3 linked regions of the Methanococcus vannielii SB genome follow. The protein of the gene in region 3 binds, or shares a complex with, the protein of the main gene of each other region. Links are inferred from orthologs where the notes say so. Each region holds a gene or a part of one and is shown on either strand. Other genes may lie near its edges. The genes, in order: fwdF, hdrC and MEVAN_RS00355.

Evidence for each region.
Region 1: the proteins of MEVAN_RS00355 (region 3) and fwdF are in contact, whole or in part, in a cryo-EM structure (PDB 7BKB), measured with the Methanospirillum hungatei proteins. The link is inferred for Methanococcus vannielii SB from one-to-one orthologs. Residues at the interface, in WP_011448822.1 of Methanospirillum hungatei: Ala269, Val270, Pro272, Val273, Ile274, Lys275, Pro276, Met281, Gly282, Met283, Ala284, Pro285, Asp306, Ser307, Cys308, Val309, Lys310, Cys311, Leu313, Phe349, Pro350, Ile351, Glu352, Tyr359, Lys360, Asp363, Val365, Ile366, Asn367, Glu370; in WP_011448819.1 of Methanospirillum hungatei: Ser2, Thr3, Leu4, Phe5, Pro6, Lys7, Tyr8, Gln21, Leu23, Leu24, Gln25, Gln26, Asn28, Pro48, Glu49, Thr76, Cys78, Ser79, Tyr80, Cys81, Pro104, Ile105, Lys108, Glu109, Gly110, Thr353, Leu355.
Region 2: the proteins of MEVAN_RS00355 (region 3) and hdrC are in contact, whole or in part, in a cryo-EM structure (PDB 7BKB), measured with the Methanospirillum hungatei proteins. The link is inferred for Methanococcus vannielii SB from one-to-one orthologs. Residues at the interface, in WP_011448822.1 of Methanospirillum hungatei: Lys396, Tyr441, Glu455, Tyr458, Tyr459, Gln462, His463, Lys467, Phe468, Ile469, Phe488, Asp491, Leu493, Leu494, Arg496, Pro497, Val498, Asp499, Val500, Glu501; in WP_011448820.1 of Methanospirillum hungatei: Arg18, Arg19, Tyr20, His21, Leu22, Asp24, Ile40, Asn42, Met43, Cys44, Tyr45, Gln46, Arg65, Leu66, Arg69, Val72, Leu73, Leu75, Glu78, Arg100.

The regions. Positions count from the first base shown.
Region 1 is NC_009634.1:609,431-612,373, reverse strand. The notes cover bases 49-2,829. They hold fwdF (tungsten-dependent formylmethanofuran dehydrogenase subunit FwdF), read right to left. Parts: upstream 2,078-2,829; coding sequence 1,019-2,077; downstream 49-1,018. Other genes in these bases: MEVAN_RS02835 (ThiF family adenylyltransferase), read left to right, coding at 2,768-2,829; MEVAN_RS02840 (4Fe-4S binding protein), read right to left, coding at 2,095-2,550; MEVAN_RS02850 (4Fe-4S binding protein), read right to left, coding at 751-993; fwdD (tungsten-dependent formylmethanofuran dehydrogenase subunit FwdD), read right to left, coding at 324-710; fwdA (tungsten-dependent formylmethanofuran dehydrogenase subunit FwdA), read right to left, coding at 49-301. Also shown: more of fwdA, read right to left, coding at 1-48; more of MEVAN_RS02835, read left to right, coding at 2,830-2,943.
Region 2 is NC_009634.1:524,873-527,940, reverse strand. The notes cover bases 2-2,907. They hold hdrC (CoB--CoM heterodisulfide reductase subunit C), read right to left. Parts: upstream 1,793-2,907; coding sequence 1,211-1,792; downstream 2-1,210. Other genes in these bases: MEVAN_RS02415 (hydrogenase large subunit), read left to right, coding at 2,044-2,907; hdrB (CoB--CoM heterodisulfide reductase subunit B), read right to left, coding at 293-1,195; MEVAN_RS02430 (carboxymuconolactone decarboxylase family protein), read right to left, coding at 2-270. Outside these bases: more of MEVAN_RS02430, read right to left, coding at 1-1; more of MEVAN_RS02415, read left to right, coding at 2,908-3,068.
Region 3 is NC_009634.1:66,079-69,234, forward strand. What follows is about bases 35-3,028. They hold MEVAN_RS00355 (CoB--CoM heterodisulfide reductase iron-sulfur subunit A family protein), read right to left. Parts: upstream 2,517-3,028; coding sequence 552-2,516; downstream 35-551. Other genes in these bases: MEVAN_RS00350 (formylmethanofuran dehydrogenase subunit B), read right to left, coding at 35-496; MEVAN_RS00360 (4Fe-4S binding protein), read right to left, coding at 2,606-3,028. In the rest of the region: more of MEVAN_RS00350, read right to left, coding at 1-34; more of MEVAN_RS00360, read right to left, coding at 3,029-3,156. UniProt on the Methanocaldococcus jannaschii protein: Part of a complex that catalyzes the reversible reduction of CoM-S-S-CoB to the thiol-coenzymes H-S-CoM (coenzyme M) and H-S-CoB (coenzyme B).

The sequences.
Region 1 (2,943 bases), 540 kb from region 3 along the record:
CCGTCTTAAATGTTGAAGGAATTGAAAATCCTGAACCTTTTCTTAAACCTTCTTTCGAGTAGATATCCTTTTTACTGTCTTCAGGCCTTAATGCCCTACCAGTATTTACTTTAGCTCCTGCAATGTGGCTGTGGGAGTCAACACCTCCAGCCATGACGATTTTTTTATTTGCATCTATCTCTATTGCATTCTTTGATACAGAGCTTACAATTTTTCCGTCTTTTATACAGATATCCATCTTTTCGCCGTCAATTTTATTTAACGGGTCATAAACGGTACCATTTTTGATTATGTATTCCATAAAGATCACCCAAAAATCAATATTATTTAATGTATGCTTTTCTCATAAGGTCAGCCATTAATAATACTTCTTCATCGCATTTTTCAACTTCAACGGCAAGTGGGCCCTTGTATGACGGCATTGATGTACTTTCAGTATCAGGTATAACAACAAGATTTGCCCATGGCCCCATTGGAACAAAAATCATTCCAATTGGAGCTGGTTCTTTAGTTGTCAATGCATGTACCGCAACATCGCCATATTCTGAAGTTATTTTTATGGTATCCCCGTCTTTAACGCCTAAAAGCACCATGTCTTCAGCATTCATATAGCAGACGGCAGCAGCTTTTCGGTACATTTCAAGGTTTTTTCCAGCTTCAATAGCTTCGCCCTGCCAAATTGTTCGTCCAGTATTTAGCATAAATTTCATAATATCACCCAACAACAAATAGAAAATGCTTTAACTGTCGTTACTTTACAATAACTAACTTAATAGCGTCCACAGGACATGCTTCGATACATGCGCCGCATCCACCACACAAACTGTTATTTACGATGGATACAACACCGTTTTCAACTCTCATAATTAATTTTTCATCACTACTTGGACCTTTACCCCCTGACACATCAGGGTCTTGTGCATTTACAGGGCATGCAACAACACAGTTTCCGCATCCATGACACTTCTCAGGATATACTTCGAGTTTGTACATTAAATCACCTTGAACTTAATCTCAATTATTTCATCAATTTTTCGAAAGCTTTCTTCCATGCCGGTGCATTCGCTTCTGTCATATTTATTTTTGTCCTTTTAACTTTTAAAGCATCTACTGGACAGGATTGTGCACATGCACCACATAAAATACAGACAGCCGGATTAACTGAAACTTTAGGTACCTTGTCTGCAGCTTTTTCTGGTTTTGGGAATACAAGTGCTTTACAAGGGCAAACTGAAATACAGGCCCCACAAGCTCCACAAGTATCATTATCGATTAATAATTCTCCTTCAAATGGTTTTTCGACAGTTATTGCTTCAACTGGACAGATATTTGCACACCATCCGCATGAAACACACAAATCTTTATCTATGTTTGTCTGACCTTTAATTTCGCTGTAAAGTTCTGGCTTTTTAATTCTGCTTGCAAGTGGGCACTTGTAACAAATTGCTTCAATTGCGTTATGCGGGCAAGCTTTTTCACAAACTTTACAATAAACGCATGCATCCAAATCCACTTTTATGTCCGCAATCGGCTTTAAATTTAGTGCATTCATCTTGTTTGGAACTAATTCAATTGCATCAGCAGGGCAGTAGTCTGCACAAATTCCACAAAGAACACATGCATCTTTTTTAATGTTAATTTCGCCTAAAACCAACGTTTTTCTTTCAGGAATAGTTCTTTCTACATCAATTGCACTCTGTGGGCAAACTAATTCACACTGTTCACATAAAACACATTTTTTCTGGTTTAATTCGATACCCCTTTTAATTTTTGGATATTGGGGCATTTCTGTATTTAATTTATCGTTAATTTTTAAAGTAACTGCATCAAATGGACATGCACAAGCACACATACCACAAAGAACACATTTTTCAGAAATATCTAGTTTTGGAGCATCAATGTCCCCTCTAAAAATGGCACCAAGGGGCCCCATTTCAATAGCATTTGTAGGACAAATTTCGTTACAGATTCCGCATCCTACGCAAACACAATCTTCCCATTTTAAGACTCTTTTCTCAACGCCCTCTCTCGAAATTTCGATGACGCCGTCTTTTTCGTCTCTTTTAATATTTTTCATAGTATTCCTCCCGAAAATTATACCTTGTAGTTAGTTATTTTCAAGGCATTGACAGGGCACTCGGAAACACACTGTAGACAAAGAACGCACTTTTCTTTATCAATAGATATGCCTATATCTTCCGAATAAACCGATATTGCATCGTATTCACATTCTAAACAATTACCACACGCAATACATTTTTCCATGTCAATTTCTATAGTTATTTTATAAATTCGTTCTACTAATTTTTTTGTAATCTCTTTGTCATCACCAAGAGACGTGATCAATGGAATTCCATATTCAAGGGGTAACCTTATAATCTCTTCAGAGACTCGCATGACTTTATCAGATGGATATCTGCCATGTAAATAGTGTGAAATGATTGAACGATCCATTTTGAGAAAATCCGCTATTTCTCTTTGCAGCATTCCCTCTTTTCGCATATTTATTGCGACAATTGCTTTGATACCTGACAGTAAATGCTCTGGCATAATTTCATCTCATGTGAGTCATATACAACGTAGTGAATGTTTCTATATATATAATTCTTCTAAATTCAAATAGTAAGTTTTATAAATATCTGTGAGTATTATTCACCACATCAAAGAGTAACTTTTAAATTAATTGCGTAAATATTTATTTAAAAAATTCTAACTAATATATCTGGAAAACAAATATTACAATAAAAAAATAATTTTAAGTGATTATATGGATATAAAACTGCTTGAAGACAAATTAAATTCTAAAGGGACTGTTTCAGTTATCGGGTGCGGTAGACTTGGTGTTAGGGTTATTATGGATATTTTAGAGGTACATCGGGGAGGTTTTAAGAAGATTGAAGTGTTTGACGCTGCAAAAATTGATATGAATGATGTAATCCATAG
Region 2 (3,068 bases), 460 kb from region 3 along the record:
TCCAGATGTTAGTAATACAACCCTTAATGAATCTACAATTTCTTCTTTTGTAATGTTAAGTTCATTCATTCCGCTTCGCATCTGTTTTTCAGTTGCTAAATCGTCCCCAGTTGCAGCAATAATTCCTATGGCAATTAATTTTTGAGTTTTATAGTCTAAAACTTTTCCCGTATACGCAACTTTGTTTAATTCAACAACTGCTCCGTAAATATCGGGATAACTTTCTTTTACGAATTTCATTCCTTCTCCAAAAAAAATTCCTTCTTTCATGTAAGTCCCCTCCTTTGAAACTCTAAATTTGTAATCCAAGCTTTTCTATTAGTGGATTTGCAGGAATAAAGTGTAAGTCAAGTGCAACTTCTTTTGGACTCATGCCCATTGCCATACCTAGTAACTGCGCATAATGCACAACTGGAAGGTTATATTCTCTTCCAAAAGTTTCTTTTATTTCAATCTGACCCCTATCAAACTGTAGGTGACAAAATGGGCATACTTCCGTTACACAATCTGCCCCAGCTTCAATCATACTTTTAATTTTGGTTTCAGCCATTTCAAGTGCAACTTCAGGGTTTCTCGCCCTCACTCCACCACCTGCTCCACAACACATATTTTTGTCTTTATAGTATATTGACTTTGCCCCAATTGCTTTGACAAGTTCATCAAGAGACTTTGGATTTTCTGAACTTTCAATATGTTTTACATCAGTCGGCTTTAAATAGTGGCACCCGTAGTGGACTGCAACGTTTATATCAAGCGGTTTTTCAACTTTTTCAGCAATTTTTTCAGGCCCGTAATCAAAATAAAGGACTTCTGTAAGGTGTTTTACATTAGATTTTCCTTTAAACTCCAATCCATATTTTGAAAGAACTTCATTTACTTTTTCACGTGCACTTTCATTTTCGTGTAATATATGGTTTGCTTCAAATAATGAGCCGTAGCACCCGTTACAAACTGTTAAAATATCCAAATCTGCTTCTTCTGCCATTACAATATTTCTTGCAGCAATTGTAAGCCATGTCATAAGGTCAAATGAACCAAATACTCCCGGAGCAGGGCAGCAAGATGCTTTTTCAAATGGATGAAGTTTTATTCCAAGCTTATCAAGGGCTTTGTACGTTGCACTTTCTATTCCGGGATACCTATTTGGTGCAATACATCCTAAAAAAAACATGTATTCAAAATCTGCTTTAGCCATAAGTTCACCCCCTTCCTAATATTTTGATTTTTTAACTTTCAAAGGTTCTAAATCCATAGTTTCCCTACAAATTCCTACTTTTTTACAAAATTTCAGGTCATCCATTATATCTCTTACCATTTCGAGTGCTTCAGGATATTTATGAGTAGTAGGCGGAATTTCAGTTAAACCAATTGCAAGTCTTGCTTTTTTTATTTCATCATTTACTGGAACTGCGTGGCCAGTTTTAAATACTAATAAACTGGTTTTTCTATGTGGTTCAGCAATATATCCTTCTTCTGCAGCAATATTTCTGATTGTTTTGATAATATCGGTTATTTTTACCTCCCTTGGACATTTTTCATAACATTCATAGCAAGTTGTACACATCCAAAGGTCATCACTTTTAAGCAGGTTATCCATTCCAGAAAGTGCACTCCTTATCAATTTCCTTGTTCTAAGGGCAGTAATTCTACCACTTGGGCACGCTCCAGTACAGGTTCCGCACTGGTAGCATTTTTGAAAAGAAGATGCATTATTGGCGCCAAATACTTCTTTTCCAGCGTCAACTATTTTTTTTGGAAAATTAGGATTAAATTCACTAGATTTAAAAACCATTCGCTTCACCTCCCTTATAGTTTAATTTTTCTTTGAAACTGGATATATATTTGACTAATTTATTCACCTATTATATAGGTATATAATAGGGTATTGGATAATAATTAATAATATAAAAGGGGATTACTAATCTATAATTATCATAATCAATAATGATGATTAATTAATAACGATAAATATTAGTTTTCTATATACTTACGTATAATTTCAATCGAGTTAGATTATTATAAATTACTTTAAAAGTGAGAATCATGTACGAAGGAGAAATCGCAATTGGGCCTGTTCACGCAACAATGCTTGAACCGCATCGTTTAAGACTTTTTATTGAAGATGAAATAGTAAAAGATGCTGAACTTACAATTGGTGTAAACCATAGGGGTGTAGAGAGGTTAATGGAGGGACTTCCCGTTGAAAAAGCATGTATATTGTGCGAAAAAATATGCGGAATTTGTTCACACATTCACCTTTGGAGTGCTGCAAGGGTTGTTGAAATCGGGTGCAAAATTGAAGTGCCAGAACGTGCAAACCATATACGGCTTATTGTAGAAGAATTAGAGAGGCTACATTCCCACACACTACTTTTTGGACATGCTTTTGAAATTTTGGGTCATGAAACAATGTCAATGAGAAGTTTCATGTTAAGGGAGCCCATAATGCAGTTATTTTTTGAAATATCCGGAAACCGAGTTCATTATTCATGCCCCATTATTGGGGGTGTACGGCCAAGATGCAATATTTCGGATAGCCAAATTCCAGTTATACTTGATCGAATTGAAAAATATGAAGAAGGACTTACTAAATTGATAAACCGGACATTAAATGACCCGATGATTGTTTCAAGGGTTAAAAATATTGGTATTTTGGATAGAAAAACCGCTGCAAAATTTCATGCAGTGGGCCCGACCGCAAGGGGGAGTAACATAAAATCAGACGTAAGAAAAATGGGCTATGTTCCTGAATACGACCCTTATGAATTTGATGAAATATTGCTTGATGGCGGAGATGTACTTTCAAGAGTTGCTGTTAGATTTTACGAGTGTTTTGAAAGTATAAAAATCATCAAGCAGGCAATAAATATGCTAAAAGACTGTAAAGACAATAGAATTTACAATCCAAACTATGAACTCCACAAATTTAAGCCAATTGATTGTTATACTGAAGCACAGAGGGGGGAACAATACTACTCCTATGGGCTTGATGATGAGGGGCAAGTAAGACAGGCAAAAGTAAGGACTCCAACTGCAACAAACCTTGGAGCAATGGAAGAAATTGTAAA
Region 3 (3,156 bases):
ATCTACTCATGTGTCTTGGGTGTGCGTGCATTGGATTTGAACCCCAGTAAATTACTACATCTGCTCGATTTTTAACTTCTCCAAGCGTACATATTGGGTATCCAACATCTTGAAGTGCCCAAACACTTGGTCCGTGACATACTTCAGCAGTATTACTTACTAAGCCCCTTATTTTTTCTGCCAACTTCATTCCTTCGATATGTGCATGGCATTCAGTTGCAGAAAATCCATAAATTAATGGTTTTTTAGCATTTACCAATATTTCGGCAGTTTTTTCTATTGCAGTGTCCCAATCAATTACTTTGAATTCATCTTTTTTATTTTCCCGAAATAACGGTTCAGTATATCTTACAGCACCCTCTCGGTGTGTAAATTTACTATGTCCAATCCTACAAGCATTTCTAGTTTTTACAATATGCCCATGATCTACATGACACTCAATATCGTCACAAAGTGTTCCACAAAATGGGCAGACTATATTTTTAATAACTTCCATAAATACCACCAGTTAAAGATCATCCAATTTAAAAATAGTAAAAATGGAAATAGGATTAGTATGAGTCTTTAAACACTCCTTCAATCTGCCCATAAATTTGGTTTGTTTTAAAGTGTGATTGTTCAAGGGCCCCACTAGGGCATCCTCCAGCACAGGTTCCGCAACCCTTACACAATGCTGAAAGAACTTCTAAAGCCTGTTTTCCATCTTTTTCAACAAATCTTGGGGCGCCATATGGACACTGTTGAACACAAATACCGCATGCACCACAAACATCTTCATCAAGTGTTACAACTATTGGTTCAACCTGAACTTCCCCTTTTGCAAGAGGTATTGCTGCTCTTGAAGCTGCTGCTGAACCTTGTGCAACTGATGCAGGAATATCTTTTGGACCCTGACACGCACCTGCTAAATAGACACCATCCGTTGCAGTATCAACTGGTTTTAATTTAGGGTGGGCTTCCATGAAGAATCTATCAGTTGTTCTTGAAACACCGAGTAATTTTTGTACTTCGTCAGCACTTTTTGACGGAACCATACCTACTGAAAGAACCACTAAATCGTAGTCATTTTCGAAGATTTCTCCTAAAAGCGTGTCTTCTGATCTTATTGTTGGATTATCTGTTTTAGGATTGTCTAAAACTTGTGCAGGTCTTCCCCTAATAAACTTAATTCCGTATTGTTTTGAGCTTCTTTCGTAAAACTCTTCATAACCTTTACTAAATGCCCGGATGTCCATATAATAAATATCAATTTCAGTTTCAGGGGATTTTTCTTTAATTAACTGTGAATTCTTCATTGCATACATACAGCATACGTTTGAACAATACTTTTTACCGATTTTTGCATCTCTTGAACCAACACACTGGATAAATGCAATCCTTTTTGGTTTTTTACCATCACTTGGCCTGATTACCTTCCCCATTGTAGGGCCTGACGCATTAATCATTCTTTCAAGTTCCATTGACGTAATAACGTTTGGAATTTTTCCATAACCATACTCTTCTTTTTCTGTTGGGTCGTATGGGTCATAACCGATTGCAGAAATAATTGTACCAATTTCTGCTTCAATAATTTCTGGTTTTTGATTGTAATTAATAGCTTGTGGGCCACAAACTTTTGCGCATAATCCACAATCAATACAGCTTTCTTTATCGATTGTGTATTTTGCAGGAACTGCTTGTGGGAATGGTTTGTAAATGGCCTTTCTCATTCCAATTCCCATGTCAAATTCATTTGGAACGGTTATTGGGCAGACTTCTTCACATGAACCGCATCCGGTACATTTTTCTTCGGATAAGTATCTTGGTTTTTTCTCGATTTTTACTTTAAAGTTTCCAATGTATCCGCTTACATCTTTTACTTCTGAATAGGAGTAAAGTTTAATGTTTGGGTGTTTTGCAACATCAACCATTTTTGGAGCTAAAATACAGATTGAACAGTCATTTGTTGGAAATACTTTATCGAGTTGTGCCATTCTACCTCCAACTGAGGGAGTTTTTTCAACTAAAATGGTTTCATACCCAGAATCCCCTAAATCAAGTGCTGCCTGAATTCCTGCAACCCCTGCACCGATAACAAGTGCTCTTCTTGTAACCGGTACTGTTAAGTAGTCTAATGGGTCTAACTGTCTTGCTTTTGCAACCGCCATTCTAACGAGATCGTTTGCTTTTTCAGTTGCTTTTTCTTTCTCTTTCATATGTACCCATGAACAGTGCTCACGAATATTTGCAAATTCAAACAAAAATGGGTTTAAACCTGCTTCTTCAACACATCGTCTAAATGTTGGTTCGTGAAGTCGTGGGGAACATGCAGCAACAATTACTCTATTTAATCCAAGTTCTTTGATATCTTTCTTTATAAGTTCTTGTCCCGGATCTGCACACATGTATTTATATTCTCTTGAAATTACAACGTTTTTGAGTCCTTCTGCAGTTTTTGCAACATTTTCGCAATCAACTACGCCACCAATGTTTACACCGCAGTGGCAGACATAAACTCCTATTTTTGGTTCTTCCATAATATCACCAATATTTGGCCTGAACTGTTATTCATAATAAATATATTAATGTATATATTAATATTTCTAATAGGTGGCCCTATTAAAAATTAATTTAAAGATAGTGCATTCTTTTTAGCTTTTTCGCAAGCTTCAATACATTTTAAACACATTACGCAGAACCCTTCAAGTGGTTTTTCGCGTTTTCCAGTTAATTTGAGTATGTCATAAGGACATGTTTCGATACATTTTCCGCAATTATTACATAAACTAGGACTAAATTCGATTCTGTCGTAATCTTTCCCTTTATGATTAATTTTTCCAAGTCTTAATGCTCCCGTGGGGCAGATTTGAACGCAAGCACCGCACCTAATACACATCCTAAATTGGTTTTGTTTTTCAGTTTTCAATTTGCTTGGAATTTCGAGTCCTTTTGGATTTACTACTGCTATTGCTTTATTTGGACATTTTATGGCACAAGGCCCGCAGTATACACATTTTTCTTCATCCCATATGATTCCTTCAGAAGTTGCAGGTTTTGCTTGCCCATATTCAACTTTTAAATCGACTGCATCAACAGGACAGGTACTAACACATAATCCACATGCAGGACATCCTTTTGGAGGTATTGCAACCATATCTTTAACTACAATTAAATTTC